Regions from separate parts of the Bradyrhizobium sp. 2S1 genome, predicted to be linked through region 2. Evidence: riboswitches for the same ligand, from Rfam matches in the RefSeq annotation. Region 2 holds a riboswitch; each other region holds the start of a gene.
The links. Region 2 has a riboswitch for cobalamin ahead of HAP54_RS06560 (TonB-dependent receptor). Riboswitches for the same ligand answer to the same signal wherever they lie in the genome.
Positions count from the first base shown of each region.

Region 1: another riboswitch for cobalamin. It lies ahead of metE (5-methyltetrahydropteroyltriglutamate--homocysteine S-methyltransferase); the one in region 2 lies ahead of HAP54_RS06560 (TonB-dependent receptor).
Region 3: another riboswitch for cobalamin. It lies ahead of HAP54_RS10040 (hypothetical protein); the one in region 2 lies ahead of HAP54_RS06560 (TonB-dependent receptor).

Region 1 is NZ_CP147717.1:10,226,391-10,228,648, reverse strand. Features, by position in the region: gene metE (5-methyltetrahydropteroyltriglutamate--homocysteine S-methyltransferase) at 1-841, opposite strand, end outside; cobalamin riboswitch at 945-1,146, opposite strand; partial or broken gene HAP54_RS48590 (epoxyqueuosine reductase QueH) at 1,200-1,873, opposite strand; gene prpB (methylisocitrate lyase) at 1,914-2,258, opposite strand, start outside.
Region 2 is NZ_CP147717.1:1,354,544-1,356,801, reverse strand. Features, by position in the region: partial or broken gene HAP54_RS06570 (CobW family GTP-binding protein) at 1-259, shown strand, start outside; cobalamin riboswitch at 488-683, shown strand; gene HAP54_RS06565 (hypothetical protein) at 678-1,151, opposite strand; gene HAP54_RS06560 (TonB-dependent receptor) at 1,123-2,258, shown strand, end outside.
Region 3 is NZ_CP147717.1:2,098,228-2,100,485, forward strand. Features, by position in the region: gene HAP54_RS10035 (FecCD family ABC transporter permease) at 1-784, opposite strand, end outside; cobalamin riboswitch at 897-1,094, shown strand; gene HAP54_RS10040 (hypothetical protein) at 1,204-1,515, shown strand; partial or broken gene HAP54_RS10045 (TonB-dependent receptor) at 1,522-2,258, shown strand, end outside.

The DNA.
Region 1 (2,258 bases), 1.8 Mb from region 2:
CGACCGGCAGCGATAGCGCGGTATCGGCGTTGTCGCCCAGGCTGCCGAAATAGCTGGCGAGCATGATCTTCAGGCCCGGCACCATTTCCGCCAAGAGCGCGTAAGTCATTTGAAGCGCGCCTTGGGTTTCGCGGTCTGCGTCTAGCACCAGGCACGGTTCGTCGATCTGCACCCATTCGCAGCCTTCGGCGACGAGTTGCTGCAAAAGCTTGACGTAAACCGGCAGCAGGACTGGCAGCAGAGACAGCGGGTTGAGTGCCGCATCCTTGCTCTTGCCAAGCCTAAGGAACGTCACCGGTCCGAGCAGGACGGGCCGGGTCTTGTAACCCAGCGCCTTGGCTTCCCGATATTCGTCGACCGCCTTGGAGGAGGACACCTTGAAGATCTGGCCGGCGCTGAATTCGGGCACCATGTAGTGGTAGTTGGTGTCGAACCACTTCGTCATTTCCTGCGCTGGCACGCCATGCGACGCGCCGTGCGCGTGATGCGAGTGGCCGCAACTGGCATCGTGATCGGAGCCTTGCGCGCCGCGGGCCATCGCAAAATAGGTTGCCAGCGACACATCGCCGCCTTTCCAACCGTACACTTCCGGAATGGCGCCGACCATCACGCTGGTGTCGAGCACCTGATCGTAGAACGAGAAATCGTTTGAGGGGATGACGCTGACGCCGAGCGACTTTTGGCGGGCCCAGTTGGCGGCGCGCAGGCCGACCGCCGTTTCACGCAGGGCTTGTTCGCTGGATTTGCCGGACCAGAAGCTTTCCAGCGCCATCTTGAGTTCGCGGCGCGGTCCGATACGCGGCGTTCCGAGTGTTGCGACGGGAAGTGAAGAAATAGACATGGCTTACCCCGATGTTGGGGGCGCAGGCCACGTGACACGCCTGGACTCCGGGCGAAAGGTGGCGCGAGGAGTCGCAATCGCACCACCGAGACACCCCGCCCGAGTACGTTCTGTTGTCGAGGCAGGTCTCCTGGCTCACGGGTCAGTGCTGTTGTCCGGCCTTCCCGAAGCCCTTTCGGGCCTCAGTGGTTTTGTTGGACAACAACTCGCCGCTTACAGTTGCGGGGGCAGCGCCGGCATTGAACCGGCTTCCCTCTTAGCTCCGGGCCAAACGAGCCCGCAGAACCACGACAGCACAGGAGTTAAGGTCAAGTCCGACCGCAGTCAATGACCGTGATCAAAAACACCCTGGTATTGCTCAATCACCCGTTACCGGCGGCTTGTCCTCAAACTCGTAGAATTGGGTACCGATTTCGATCGGTTCGCGGCCTTGGCGGCGGCGGTGTTGGTTGGTGTCCCGGAGCGAATAGACGCACCCGCAATATTCCTGCTGGTAGAACGCCTCGCGCTTGCTGATCTCGATCATACGGCTGGAGCCGCCGCCCTTGCGCCAGGTATTGTCCCTGACGACAATCCCTCGTAAGGCACGACGGCCCGTTGGCCGCTGTCGCTGATCTTCGCCATGTTCTTCCAGCGCGAGATACCAAGCGAACTCGTCATGACACTAAAGCCGTGTTCTTGCGCATATAGCGCGGTGCGCTCGAAACGCTTGTCAAAGCACATGGAGCACCTGCGCCCGCGCTCCGGATCCCACTCCATGCCCTTGGCGCGGGCGAACCAGTTGTCCTTGTCGTAGTCAGCATCGACGAACAGCACGCCGTGTTTCTCCGCAAAGCGCACGTTCTCATCTTTGCGCAGCAGATACTCGCGTTCGGGATGGATGTTCGGGTTGTAGAAGAAAATCGTGTAGTCGATCCCCGAGGCCAGCATCGCCTCCATGACTTCGCCAGAGCAGGGTGCGCAGCACGAATGCAGCAACACTTTCTTGTGCCCATGCGGCGGCGTGAGGACCGCTCTGACGAAATCGTTCATGGCTTCCGGCTACGCCCGTATAGCGTCTCAGAAACAAGGTCTATTTCGAGCCCATAGCCCGCTGCGGCATCCCTTCGGGAATGATGGTCTGTACGATCGACGCATCCAATGCCTCGTAGTCGTACAATCCAATGGTGGCATACAGCTCAGCGCGAGTTTGCATGTGGTCGACCACCTTATGGGTGCCGCCATCGCGTGCGATCGCTGCGTAAAGCTGCTGTTGCGCCTTGTTGGCAACCCGCAGCGACGAGACCGGCCAGATCACCATCGAATAACCCATCTCCTCGAACTCGGACGCGGTGAAAAAGGGCGTCTTGCCGAACTCAGTCATGTTCGCGAGCAGGGGAACGCCGGGCATCCGCTCGGCGAACGCGCGGAACATCTC
Region 2 (2,258 bases):
CGGTGCGGTTGCCGCGCTTGCAGCAGGCGATCGGCAGGCTGGCGCCGAAGCTCGCGCGATCGAAGGGATTGTTCGAGACGGTGGAGCAGCCGGGGCGGCTGACGGTGTTTCAACTCGCCGGCGGACGCGCGACCTTGGCTGCGGCGGCGTGCCGTCGCCTGGCGTGCCGCGCACGCGGATCGTGTTCATCGCCGAGATGGGTGCGCTCTCGTGGGCGGAGATCGATGAGGTGATGCAGGGATGTGTCGAAGCCGAGTGATGCGAACTTACGTTTCCCCGTCATCCTGAGGAGCCGCGAAGCGGCGTCTCGAAGGATCGACGGCCACGAGCCGGGCCGTGCATCCTTCGAGACGCGCGTGCCGCGCTCCTCAGGATGACGTGTTAACTCTCCGCGTCAGTCGTAGATGTGGCTGTGTCATCGCTGCAGCACCGTCCCGCAAAGCATGCGCGTGACCATCACATCGAATTGACAGCCCATCCCGCACCACCTATCGTTTTTGCCGACGGTTCCCTTCGGGGATCAAAAGGGAATGCGGTGCGAGGGTAACCCCAATGCCGCAGCTGTCCCCGCAACTGTAAACGGCGAGCCTTTCGTCAATTTGCCACTGGGCCATTCGGTCCGGGAAGGCGTCGACAGGCGACGACCCGTGAGCCAGGAGACCTGCCGTCAGTCGTGGTCACACGCGAGCACATCGGGCGGGGGCGTCCTGGTGCGATCGGAGCACTGCCTTTTGGGCAATGCGCCAGTCCGCGTTCGCGGTGACGTGCCACGTTACCGCGAGTCCTTTCATGTCTCCGTCTTCTCCCGTTGCGCGCCGCTGGCGCCTCGGCCTCGTTTGCTCCTTGTCATCGCTGCTGCTGCCGGCTGAAGGTGGAGCACAAACACCGCCACCAGCCAGGCTCGATCCGATCGAGGTCTCGCCCTCGGCATCAGCAAAGCCCAAGCCCGCGGCGCGAAGCAGCAACTCGGCGTCGTCGTCGCGGCCACGCTCCAGACCCGCACTGGCCGCGGCAACCGGCAACACGCCGCGCGCCGCGGCGTCTGGCGCTTCGGGGTCGGCATCGCCGACGCTCAACGCCACCAAGCCGGGGAGCACCGGCAGCCGTCTGAATCTAACGCCGTTGCAGACGCCCGCCAGCGTCGAGATCATCACGTCGCAGACCATCGCCGAACGCGGCCAGCATAATGTCACCGACGCCGTCACCCAGGACGCAGCCGGATTCACCGCAACGCCCGCTCCCGGCAATGGCGGCCTGTCGTTCAGCACCCGCGGCTTCGCCGGCAGCAATTCGGTGATGACGCTGTATGACGGCACGCGCTTCTACATCGGCTCGGGAACCCTGACGTTCCCGTACGATACCTGGTCGGCGCAACGTATCGAGGTGCTGCGCGGCCCGGCCTCGGTGCTGTACGGCGAAGGCGCAATCGGCGGCGTCATCAACGTGATTCCGAAAAAGCCGCTGGGCACGCCCTACAACGAAGCCGAGGTCTCGCTCGACAGCAACATGACGCGGCGGCTCTCGGTCGACAGCACCGGTCCGATCAATCCCAATGTATCCTACCGCATCAATGCCACCGGCAACATGTCGGACGGCTGGGTCGATCGCGACAAGACCTCGAACGCGGTGGTCTCCGCCGCGGTGCGGGTGCAGGCGTCCGAAAATTTCGCCTTCACGCTCTCCGAGGATTATGGCGACCGCAGCCCGTCGCGCTATTTCGGCACGCCGCTGATCAACGGCGCGATCCAGGACGCGCTGCGCTTCAAGAATTACAACGCGTCAGATAGCACGATCCGCTATCAGGACAGCTGGACCCAGTTCAAGACCGAGTGGGACGTCGCCGACGGCATCAAGATCAACAATACGCTGTATTACCTGACCAGCGAGCGGCACTGGCGCGACATCGAGAGCTATACCTGGAATCCGAAGACCAACTTGATCGATCGCGGCAACTATATCGAGATCTTCCACGACCAGAAGCAGGCCGGCAACCGGATGGACGCGACCTTCAGCGGCCACATCCTCGGCCTCGAGAGCCGCTTCGTCGCAGGATTCGACGTTAACCACATCGACTTCACCCACACCAATAACTCGCCGTTTGGCGGCGCGTCGTCAGTCAACCCCTACGTCTTCGATCCAGGATCGTTCTTCGCGACGACGACCGCGACATCGCCCGGCTTCAATGCGATCGTCAATCAATACGCGCTGTTTGCGGAGGATCGTCTGTCGCTGACTGATCAATTGTCGCTCGTCACCGG
Region 3 (2,258 bases), 740 kb from region 2:
CGACCGCGCCGCCGACGCCGAGCGCAACGCCCGCGATCACGAAGAGCCGCAGCCGCCCGACATCGACGCCGAGGCTCTGCGCGGCCTCCTCGCCGAGCGTCAGAGCGCGGAACGCGTTCGCCTGGCTCAGCAGGATGGCGGCACCCGCGATGATGAAGGGCAGCGCCAGCGCCACATGCTGAAAGCTGCGGTCCTCTAGCGAGCCGAGCAGCCAGAACGCGATCTCCAGCACCACGAAGGGATTGCTGGAGAGGTTCATCACCAGCGCCGTCGCAGCACCGGCAAAGCTCGAGATCGCGAGCCCCGCGAGGATCAGGATCAGCAGCCCGGCATTGCGGCCGGCGACCGCGAGCAGCGCGAACACCGAGCCGAACGCGGCGATGATCGCGACCACCGGCAACGCGTAGGAGCGCACATCGGCCAGGCCGAGCGCGATCACCAGCACCGCGCCGAACGCCGCCGACTGCGGCGCGCCGAACAGCGACGGCGAGGCCAGCGGATTGCGCAGCAGGCCCTGCAGCGCCGCGCCTGACAGCCCGAGAATGCCGCCGATCGCGAACGCGAGAATGGTGCGCGGCAGGCGAATCTCGCGCACGATCACCTGCGCCACGTCGCTGCCGCCGCCGAACAGCGCCTCGATCACCGCGAGCGGCGACAGCCGCACCGGCCCGATGCCGAGCGAGATCACGCACAGCAGGACCACAAGCGCGAGCAGCGCCGCGGTGGCGCCCCATCGGCGCCGCGCGGCGACCTCGGCCGCCAAGGCAAAATCCTGCACGCTCATTGGATCCATGCTCTTACAGCGATCGCCGTGGCAGACAAGCGACACTCGATAAAAACCGTGGCCGTCTGACCGCCGCCCGACTTCCGCCGGATTGACTTTGCTGCCCGGCCGAACCCTAGATGAACATGACGGTTCTTTCATGAGATGAAAAGGGAATGCGGTGCGGGGAAACTTCCCCAAGGCCGCGGCTGCCCCCGCAACTGTATGCGGTGAATCCTTCGTCACAGGCCACTGGGAATCTCGGTCCTGGGAAGGCGACGAAGGGTAACGACCCGCGAGCCAGGAGACCTGCCGTCAGCCGTGGTCACACGCGAAGATGCCGGTCGGGGAGTACAGGCATGAGCTTCACCTGAGGCTGTTAGCACGATGGTGAGACTGGTTCGCGGTGACGTGCCACTGACGTTACCGAGGTCTCGCTTATGTTGTCCTACCCATTCCACCATTGGCGGCGCACGCTGCTGCTCGCGACGACGATGCTCGCGCCTGTATTTATTGTCTCCGCCGCGCGGGCGCAGCAGGCGCCTGCTCCCGATCAGCTACCAGCGATCGAAGTCACCAAGCCGGGCGACCAGAACGTCACGCGCGCCAAGCCGGCTGCGGACGAAGCGCCGGCACCGCGCCGTCCGGCGCCGGGCACCGCAGAGAGCACCAATGTAGGCGGCGGAAGCGGATCGGGCACCACAGGGACAGGCACGGCCACCGGAACGGGCGGCACCAGCGGCGGTCGCTAGTTCGCCGGCATTGTCGGATCGTCCTCGGCCGTGATCACCGCCGACGACATCGCGCATTCGCCGGTGCAGTCGTTGCCGGAAATCCTCGCGCAGGTGCCGGGCGTGCAGCTGCAAACGCTCTATGGCGGGCCGAACGGCGCCAAGACCGCGGTCGACCTGCGCGGCTTCGGGGCATTCGCCACCGACAACACGCTGTTCCTGCTCAATGGCCGCCGGCTCAACGACGTCGACAAGGCCGGCTTCGACCTCACCACGATCCCGCTCGATTCGATCGCGCGCATCGAGATCACGCGCGGCAACAGCGGCGCCGTGCTCTACGGCGACAATGCGGTGGGCGGCGTCGTCAACATCATCACCAAGACCGGCGTCGGCGGTCCGCCGACGACGATGAGAGCCGAGGCGGGATTTGGCTCGTTCAACACCCGCATGGCCGCCGTCTCCGCGGCGCTCAATGCGGGACCGTGGTCCACCTCGTTCTACGGCAACGGCATCAAGTCCGACGGCTACCGCGTCAACAATGCGCTCGACCAGCGCAACGCGGTCGGCAGCGTCAACTACACCACGCCCGACCTCACCGCTTTCCTGACCGTCACGGGCAGCGACCAGAAGCTCGGCCTGCCCGGCGGGCGGCTGGTCGATCCGTCGATCGGGGTGAACGAGCTGCAAACCGACCGCCGGGGCAGCAGTACGCCGTTCGACTATGCCAACCAGCAGACCGCGAGCGTCACCGCCGGCTTCACCAA